Regions from separate parts of the Chitinophaga sp. Cy-1792 genome, predicted to be linked through region 2. Evidence: riboswitches for the same ligand, from Rfam matches in the RefSeq annotation. Region 2 holds a riboswitch; the other holds the start of a gene.
The links. A riboswitch is a leader RNA that binds a small molecule or an ion and turns the genes downstream of it on or off. The one in region 2 is predicted to bind S-adenosylmethionine.
Positions count from the first base shown of each region.

Region 1 (5,028 bases), 1.3 Mb from region 2:
GCTACCGTTTATCATCTTTTCCGTGATCACGGGATTTGCCGCTATGCGTGCAGGTGCTGCCGGCCAGGCATTCCGTAACTTCCTGCATTCCGGCAATGAGGTCATGAAGCAGATCCTGCATGTGATTATGAAGGCCGGCCCCGTGGGTCTGGGCGCCTATTTCGCCTGCCAGGTCGGAACCGTAGGCCCGCAGCTGTTTGGCACTTACGCTCATTCGCTGGGACTGTACTATATTGTGGGCATTGTCTACCTTATCACCGGCTTCACGTTATACGCCTTTATTGCCGGCGGCTTTCACGGCATTCGTATCTTCTGGAAGAATAATATTGTGCCGATGCTTACCGCAGTTGGTACCGGTAGCAGTATCGCTACCATCCCTGCTAACCTGGAAGCAGCACCTAAAATGGGTGTCCCCAATGATATCGCCAATGTAGTGATTCCGCTGGGAGCCACCTTGCATAAAGATGGCTCCAGTATATCGGCCATCGTGAAAATGGCCGTGGTATTTGGTATGTACGGAAAAGGATTCGATAACCCGCATACAATACTGATGGCGCTGGGCATCACCGTTATCGTCAGTATTGTGGAAGGCGGTATTCCCAATGGCGGCTATGTAGGCGAAATGCTGATGATGAGCATTTACGGCTTTCCGCTGGAAGCCTTGCCTGCCATGATTATCATTGGTACGCTGGTAGATCCGCTGGCCACTATTCTCAACGCAACCGGCGATAATGTGGCAGCTATGATGACTACCCGCTTCCTGCGCGGGTCATTGGAGAAGCCCGTCCAGCCGGCACCTTCCGTTATCGATTAATTTCGTTTATGCGTTTACGATAGTCTGCACTACAGGTATCTTTTTAAAAGCCTGTTCCAGATCACTAATCAGATCAGTATATTCTTCCAGTCCAACAGATAAACGTATCAGGCTGTCGCTCACACCGGCAGCCCTTCTTTTTTCATCCGGGATAGACTTATGTGTCATAGCAGCGGGGTGACAAAGTAAACTTTTAATACCACCTAAACTCTCTGCCAGTTTGAAGTAGTTGGTACTGGTAACAAAAGCAGTAGCTGCTGCGGCGGTATCATTCTTTAAAGTAAAAGAGATAACTCCCCCAAACCCTTTACTCTGGCGCTTTGCCAGCTCATGACCCGGATGTGAGGCCAGTCCCGGATAAAAGACTTTATCTACTGCCGGATGTTGTTCCAGGTATTCAGCGACCTGTTGCGCATTTTGTACGTGCTGGCGTATACGCAGCGGCAATGTTTCGATACCACGGATCAGCAGGAAGCTGTCGAACGGCGACAGTACGGCGCCACAGGCATTCTGATAGAACTTAATTTCCTGTGCAAGTTGTTCTGTTTTGCTGATAACCACACCGGCAATAAGGTCGCTGTGGCCACCAAGGTACTTCGTAGCGCTGTGCACTACAAGGTCGGCGCCGAGCGACAACGGCTGTTGAAGGATGGGCGAAGCGAAGGTATTATCTACACACAAAAGAATATTATGTGCTTTGGCAATCTTTGCGATTGCTTCGATGTCGGAGATCTTTAACGTAGGATTGGTAGGGGTTTCCAGCCAGATCAGCCTGGTAGCAGGTGTAACGGCATTGAATACGGCGCTGACATCTGTCGTATCTACATAATTGACGTGGATACCGAACTTTTTATATACTTTATCGAAGAGGCGGAAGGCACCACCGTAGATATCATCTACTGCAATAATTTCATCGCCTGCCTTGAGTAATTTAATAACGGCGTCAATCGCGGCGAGGCCACTGGAGAAGGCCGATGCGCCAGCACCTCCTTCCAGTCCTGCGATAATTTTTTCTGCTGTTTCCCTTGTAGGATTATTACTGCGTGCATAGTCATAGCCTTTGTTGACACCTGGTGCTTCCTGCACAAAAGTGGAAGTCTGATAGATAGGTACTGCAATGGCGCCTGTTTGAGGATCTACTGGTAAAGAATGGATCAGCTGTGTGATGGTACTCATTGGTTCATAATTTTTTTGATGAATAAATGGGGTTCTTTTGCAGTATACTATCAGGAGAGATGCAAGGTGAGTATTATACCATTGCCGGCAGGCATGGGTATAAATAAAAAAACTCATCTGGAGCCAGATGAGTTTTATATCTAAAAGAAAATTAGTAAAACTTGTATCTGACTTATCTTCCCTCGCTAAGCGAGGATGGATGCAGCACCTTTCACGTGGTGAAGGTTGCTAAGGTATCGTCGGGCCATGTCCCTACTCCTTTCTTGATAAGCAACTATTAAAGAACTGATGCAAAGATAGGACGCAAATTCAAATCTACAAATTTATTTCCTACAAAATCAGTAGACTACTACTTTTTATGGGCAGCAATAGTATCCTGAATCCCTTGCTGGTATGGCGTTGGCGTCATTTGAAAATATTTTTCAAATTTATCAGAATTAAAGACAAAGGGGTGGTTATTCTGGTATAACATCTCTACGATCTCCTTAGTCTGTTTATCGAACAGCCCGGTGAGCGACAGCATAAATTTGTTCAGCTTCATATATTTCGGTTTCACCCCCATGGCATCGGCAATCATTGTTACATATTCTTTACCAGTGGGTGCCGGCGCGGCTGTAGGAAGGTGCCATACCTGGTTCCAGGAGTTGTTGTCCTGCAGGAGCAGGTGCATTGCCCTGCCGGCATCCGGCGTATAGGTATAGCTGTGTGGCATATCATCGCGGCCAATCCACATGGCAGTACTCTTATTAGCGAATTTGTCGATGATAAGGATGTTGAGGAAACCGGTTTTATCGGCATGAGGGCCGTAGAAGTCGGCTGCACGGGCAATGGTAGCAGTTATATTGCCGGCTTTTACTTCCTCCATCAGCTGGGTGGCAATCTTTGCCCTTACTTCCCCTTTTCTGCTTGCCGGGTTATAGGGAGATGTTTCCACCATCTGTCCTTCTACTAACCCGTACGAATATACGTTATCGAAGAAGAGGAGTTTGGCGTTACTGGCTTTACAGGCAGCAATAACGTTATTCATGATGGCAGGCCATGCAACGGACCAGACATTAATATCATATTTAAGTCCCGCGCAAAGAATCACGACATCAGACCCTTTCACGGCGTTTAAAGTCTGGCTGGCATCAGTGATATCAGCCGCCACGAGATCGGTGATACCTGCATAGGATTTAGGGTTGCGACCAACGAGACGTACACGTTGTCCGGCGGCCACCAGCTGAGCGGTCAGCTCATTGGCAATAATACCGCCAGCGCCTAAAATAGTATAAAGAATACGGTTGTTCTGTTCAGACATAAAAAGGGTTTGTATAATAAGTTAAGCTAAAAACCAACATCCGGGGCCTTGTGCAAGCACAACGAATTTCAGTAAATTATACAGCATATACAAGGAGACGATTGAAAAATAAGGATATTTTAATTCCCGGTCCTGATTATGTCCGACAGTACCCGTTATTGTCTTTTACTGCCAGTTATTTTAATGATGTTTACGCTCCCAGATGATATCAACGGCCATATAATGCACATCCGTTAAATTCCCTCCTGTACCCAGCAGGTCATTCATATAACCGATATCGATGGTAACAGGAAGATGTTTGGGATGTACCGTATAATAGACCGTGAACCTGGTTTCTTTGTAGCCCCAGCCACTCCATTGACGGGGTTCATTTTCCTTGCTGACAGCAAACAAAATTTCCGCACTGGTACTTAGTTTATTGGTGCCTGTACCCAGTGGTATACTAAGTTGTGATTTCAGTCTTGTCCTGAATTGAAAATCCTCTTCTGCCGGCGTGAATGCAGGGGCAAAAAACTTCCTGAATTCCTGCCGTAAAGTATTTTTCCATTTGAGATGTCCCAGTGGTGTAGTGATCGCATACCGGCCATAGAGGCGGAATTCCTGTTCAAAAGCCGGATCGGCACTATGATAGGGATAGGCTTCCTCGTAATTGTTTTGCCGGCGGTAGCTGATGGCGTAGGAATACTCCCTGTTTTTGCGGTAATGATGATAAAATTCCTGGTTCAGCACCAGGATAGCCTGGTGATGGAGTGGGTTGGCATCGGCAGTAGGGTTACTTGTTCTTCCCAGGCCGATGTAGGTCAGGGATTCCACTTTGCCGGCACTATCCAGTGGCTGACGTATTCCCAGCGCCATCCAGCTCGCGGTATTGGCCTTACCAAGGCCAGGCGGACTTATCTGTGCTGCTGTAGTAGCAGTAAACAGTACAAAAATTATAAATAATGCAATTATGTTAATGGAAATGTTTTTGATGGTCATACTCACTGATCAAAATAGATAGCCGTGCTTTGCGCAACTGCCGGCAGGCAGTTATACGCAAGCATCATTGTTCACTGTACTGACTTTGTCTTGTCTGAAATAATTATGGCTGGAATACCCGCTCGAACATCTATCTATAAAAATAAAAAACAGTACAGGTTCAAAATTAAAAAATAAGGGCCGGAACCACTAGTACAAATCAGGACTTCCCTATTCAAAAACACGACCTATCCGCTATTATTGCTTTTTCAAAACATCCATCCGGGGGGTATGGATGAGCTGCAACAATACACCGTTGGTCCATCCGAAACCATCCTGCAATGGGTACTCTCCCCCACCCGCAGGTAAGTGTATATCAGCTACATTGTATTTTTCCAGGAGTTTGCCAGTATGGTTAAACACGGTAATATTCAAGGTGGTCCAGCGTTTGGCGATGGTATCTGCCAGTGATTGCTGTCCATAGTTGTGCAGGCCTTTGATGGCCATGTATTGCAATGGTGCCCAGGCATTGGGAGCATCCCATTGCTGGTGGTTGCTGACCTGTGTGGTCATAACACCCCCAGGCGCCAGCAGCTGCTGTTTGATAAAGGCAGCCATTCGTTTAGCCATGGCCGTAGAATTGGTCATGCCGAAAAATAGTGGCGTGGCGCCCGCGATAGTAACAGCTTTTGTTTGTTGCTGCAACTTCCAGTCGTAGTCAAAATACCAGCCGCTTTTTGTGTTCCAGCAATACCGGATAACGGCCTGGCGCCGGGCTGCA
Region 1 covers NZ_VWWO01000001.1:3,423,314-3,428,341, reverse strand. Annotated here, with positions in the region: gene F3J22_RS14005 (dicarboxylate/amino acid:cation symporter) at 1-814, shown strand, start outside; gene F3J22_RS14000 (PLP-dependent aspartate aminotransferase family protein) at 821-1,990, opposite strand; SAM riboswitch class I at 2,160-2,263, opposite strand; gene F3J22_RS13995 (NAD-dependent epimerase/dehydratase family protein) at 2,340-3,290, opposite strand; gene F3J22_RS13990 (DUF2490 domain-containing protein) at 3,471-4,268, opposite strand; gene treF (alpha,alpha-trehalase TreF) at 4,506-5,028, opposite strand, start outside.
Region 1: linked by a shared signal. The riboswitch ahead of F3J22_RS14000 (PLP-dependent aspartate aminotransferase family protein) and the one ahead of F3J22_RS08810 (PLP-dependent aspartate aminotransferase family protein) in region 2 are both predicted to bind S-adenosylmethionine.

Region 2 (5,028 bases):
TTTTCCAAGGCGATGTTCACGGGAAAGAAAGCCAGGTCTGGTAAAGAGGTATTTTAATGTCAGTAAAAACCTTGAATCATAATGGAAAATATCTGATACAAAGTGTTTAATAAGATGTCCAAAGGTTTCGTGTGGCGCTACATTTTCTTGTCCGCAATGGCTACAGTACCTGTCGGCTACATGTTTTCCACAATTCAGACAATTCCGATGCTGGCGTAAGGGTTGTGTTTTCAACGTGATCGTAGGGTTAAGAAGCTTTAAAAATATTAGTTTTTTCTGAAATGGAAAAATCAGCTGATAAATTATGTCATTATCTGTAAGCAGGCTGACCAGTTCCTGGTTATCTGCTGATCAGCCCCACCAGCTCATCTTCCCAACAACTTCACGCCTACCATACAATGCAGGCATCTCAACTCATCACAATAATATTTTTTCAAATGTAACAAACCCTGTGAAGCCACTGCGTTGTTAGCGACCACTCCTGCTTCTTTCCACCTTGCAAGTACCCTGTTTTCCTCTGCGGGCATAGCTCCCAGCCATTCCAGCGACTGTTGCTGCAGGTAAACGGAAGCTTTCATTTTACCATAGAAGTAACGCAGCGGCAGCACCACATTGATGATGATACTATTCAGCGCCTGTGTCCCCATTCCATGTGCGTTATCTACTTCCAGTCCGAAGCGGTAATGCGTTTTCCAATACGGCGACGGTTGTACGAAAAGCAGCTGCTTAATTTCCTCCAGGCTACCGGCTTCTGTCAGGGCTGCAAACAGCCGGGGCCGCTGTATCCACAAGGCTGCAAAGGTGGCCAGCCTGACAGTAGGAAAAGCCGAAGGCCTTATCCGTAGCCATTTCCAACTATGCGCCGGCACAGGAATAAGGTTATGCTTATGTTTCAGCCATTGGTAATCGCGCTGCAGGGCATTGGGCCAGTCATCTGAAAAGGTTGCCTGGAGCAGCCCCGCCTGCCCGAACAGCAATGCTTCCACCATGGCCGGATGATGGCGGTAACGCAGGAGCAGTGTTAGTGGCAGGTGCTTTACCACATCCAGCATGGGGCCACTGTTATGCGGCTGTCCGAAACCCTCTGCCAGCAAGTGATAACAAAGTTCCTCCCAGTCGTTGCAATTCTTCTGAAGCAGTGTTGTCCAACGGCGCATCCTGTGCTCCCAGCGCTCTGCCAGCAGCCTTTCCTGCCAGGAGAGCCAGTGCAGCGGAGATACCCGGGCCACCTGGCTGTGACAGGGCACAAAACCGGCACTGAGCTTGAGTGCAGCATACCTTTGCAACAGCAGTTTGGGGATATGCTGTTGCAATTCCAGGCAGGGCGCAGGAAACAGCAGTCCGGGCTTATCGTGGCAAAAGACCACATGCAGAATAATGTTCGCATACCGCGGGTCGTGGTGATGCGCATGGCGGTACCAGTCGGAGCTACAGAGATGTAATTCTACATTTCCGCTCCAGCGGGTAGCGCCCACGCTAATAGTAGCTGCGGTAAAATCGGGGCCGTCCTGATGGTTGGGAATCCCCGGATGTAGTACGGTAATGGCTTCGCCATCAGTTGTTTTAAGCGCCTGATGATTGTACAGGCGATGCTGCCAGATAAACTGGAACAGCTCTTCGGAGAGCAACGGGTTAACAGACATATAGATATGGTTGGTTTATATAAAAATATAGTAGAATAACGGGTAAATAATCAGGTGAGAAAAAAAAATTTTGTTCTGATTTGGAAATTTGATCCGGATGATGTTACCTTTGCACCCAGTTCTTACACATCACTTATCCAGAAAGGCGGAGGGTCTGGCCCGATGATGCCTTAGCAACCTTTCCTGAATTGCAAGTCAGGAAGATGGTGCTAATTCCTGCTCTTGAGTAAAATCGAGAGAAAGATAAGTTGGCAGAGATTAATCTTCACCTTAATATATTTGAAAGGCTCTTCCAACAAAAGGAAGAGCCTTTTTTTGTGCCCTTCTCTCTCACACCCTTCATGGATTTGTGGTTGTTTAAGTTAGATTTTAGTGATAAAGTTGCAGAATATTATTTCCATATTCTGACAATCATTAAAAACAGTTCTGACAATGAAAACAGCAACACAACTGATTCACAGCATTCCGGTAGATGAATTGACAGGTGCCATTTCAGTACCTATCTATCAGACATCGACGTTTGTGCAGGAATCGCCGGGCATCAACAAGGGATTCGAATTTTCCAGGGCCAACAACCCTACCAGGAAAGTATTGGAAGACCTGATCTGTAACCTCGAAGAAGGCTATGCCGGATTCGCGTTTGCCAGTGGCATGTCGGCTATTGATGCTGTTCTCAAACTCCTGAAAACCGGCGATGAAATCATGGCGGTAGAAGATACCTATGGAGGCATCTTCCAGATCTTCAACCACATGTTCGAAAGATTCGGTATTAAGGTAAACTTTGTTGATACCAGCAATACGGATAAAGTACTCGCTGCGATCACACCAAAAACACGTGTTATCTGGCTGGAATCTCCCACCAATCCTACACTGCGCATCACTGACATTAAATCTGTCAGCAAGATCGCCAAACAACATGATATTCTCCTTGTGGTAGATAATACCCTCAGCACACCGTTGCTGCAGCAGCCTATCACCCTCGGCGCCGATATCGTGATTCACAGCGCCTCCAAATACCTGGCAGGACATTGTGATGTAATTGCAGGACTGGTAGTGGTAAATTCCAAAGCACTGGCAGATCAGCTGAGGTACAACCAGAATATTTCCGGCAGTATCCTCAGCCCATTCGAAGCATGGCTCACTATCCGCGGAATAGAAACGCTGTGGCTGCGACTGGAAAAACAATGTGCCAATGCCACTGCCGTAGCCAACTGGCTGAGCACACATCCGGCAATTGATAAGGTGTACTATCCAGGGCTCGCCACCCATAAAAACCACCATATTGCCAGGAAACAACAAAAAAATTATGGCGGACTCGTTAGCTTCTCACTAAAGGCTGATAACATCAAAAATGCGATCCGTATCGTCAACGCAACAAAACTGTTTAAACTCGCAGAAAGCTTTGGCGGCGTGAAAAGTATGCTGGCACACCCTGCCACCATGACGCATCGCAACATACCGGAAGATTTCCGGAAAAAAACAGGTCTGCAGGACTCCTGTATCCGACTGTCTGTAGGCATCGAAGACGCAGAAGACCTGATCAACGATCTGAAACAGGCACTGGACAGACTCAACTCTCCTGCCGGCAAACAAATAACTGTTTTACAATAAAAGCGCGGAACATCGGCTGCTACAGCTCATTGATGACCGCACAATGATTGAAAAAGTATGGAAAATAAGATCATCAATTTAGGAATCTTCGGATTCGGTTGTGTAGGACAAGGCCTGTACGAAGTATTGAACAGAACAAAAGGTATTAATGCAAGAATCAAAAAAATCTGTATTAAAGACCCTAACAAATCAAGACCAATCGACAGCAGTTATTTCACTACTGATAAAAATGAAATTCTGGAAGATCCTACCATTGACGTAGTGGTAGAACTTATCAATGATACTGAAGCAGCATTTGAAATCGTAAGCACCGCCCTGCGTAACGGTAAAGCTGTAGTAAGCGCCAGCAAAAGAATGATTGCTGAAAACCTCGCTTCTCTTTACCAGTTACAGGCAGAAAATAAAGTTCCATTCCTGTACGAAGCCTCCAGCTGTGCAAGTATTCCTATCATCCGTAACCTGGAAGAATACTACGACAACGATCTGCTCAATGCAGTAGAAGGTATCTGTAACGGATCTACGAACTATATCCTTACCAAAATATTCGAAGAAAACCTGAGCTTCGAAACCGCCCTGCAACAAGCGCAGGACCTGGGCTTCGCAGAAACAGATCCAACCCTCGACATCGAAGGCTACGATCCTAAATTCAAAATTGTCATCCTGTTATTACACGCGTTCGGTACTTTCGTTAAACCGGAAGAAGTATTCAACTTCGGTATACACCACCTGAACGATTTCGATATCCAGTTCGCCAGACAACGTAATTCTACGATCAAACTCATTGGCCATTGCCGCCGGAACAACGGTAATGTCTTTGCCTTCGTGCTGCCACACCTCGTGAAAGAGCACAACCTGTTATACGATGTATACAACGAATACAATGGTATCTTACTGGAATCTGCATTTACCGATAAACAGTTCTTTGTAGGTAAAGGCGCCGGTGGTACCGCTACCGGTAGCGCTGTACTGTCAGACATTTCCGCGCTGCTGTACAACTATCGCTACGAATACAAAAAAATCAAACAAAACAATCAGCCGGCATTTACCAACGATGTTAAACTGAAAATCTATCTGCGTTATAAAACACCTGACCAGGTAGATCTCCACGAATTCTTCAGCATTGAAGAAAAGTATGAGTCAGCAGAATATCGTTATGTGGTGGGTACTATCAACCTGCAGAAACTGAAAGATGCACAGTGGCTTAAAAATAAAGACGTGAACCTGCTGGTTCTCGAATAGTAGTCCGGAACTTTTATTGTTAAAAGTTTTCTCATAAGCAAAATTGATCAAACACCAACCGCAATGCATTTCCGCAAAGCGGAACCAACCATCTCGACGGCGCAGTTTTCTGCGCCGTATTTATTTATAAAAATTGCCATTATAGCCGGATAACTCCAGAAAATGGTCTAAAGCAGTGGTATCAGCCTACACAGGACTGGAAGATGAACACAAGGCAACGATCGCGGCAATCAGTCCCAGCAGCACGATAGATCCTACTATAATAATCGGCCCCAGAAACAGGAACCAGTGATATTTAGGGTCCTTATAGATATCTTCTATTTCAGGGTTATAATAAGTTTCAATACAGCTATTACAGCGTAGCCATACATCCGTAGGACCAATAGGAAAAAAAGGAATGAAGAAAACATGAAAATACTGTTGCTGGATAATCACTTCCAGTAAATGCTCGTCATTGTCCGGGCAGTAAAGAACAGGATCAGCATACTTTTCAATCTCCGCGGTGCGCACGCCAAGGATAAAATGCATAGGATAG
Region 2 covers NZ_VWWO01000001.1:2,141,069-2,146,096, reverse strand. Annotated here, with positions in the region: partial or broken gene F3J22_RS30825 (DUF3667 domain-containing protein) at 1-234, opposite strand, end outside; gene F3J22_RS08815 (DUF2851 family protein) at 366-1,643, opposite strand; SAM riboswitch class I at 1,774-1,893, shown strand; gene F3J22_RS08810 (PLP-dependent aspartate aminotransferase family protein) at 2,076-3,254, shown strand; gene F3J22_RS08805 (homoserine dehydrogenase) at 3,312-4,493, shown strand; gene F3J22_RS08800 (hypothetical protein) at 4,680-5,021, opposite strand.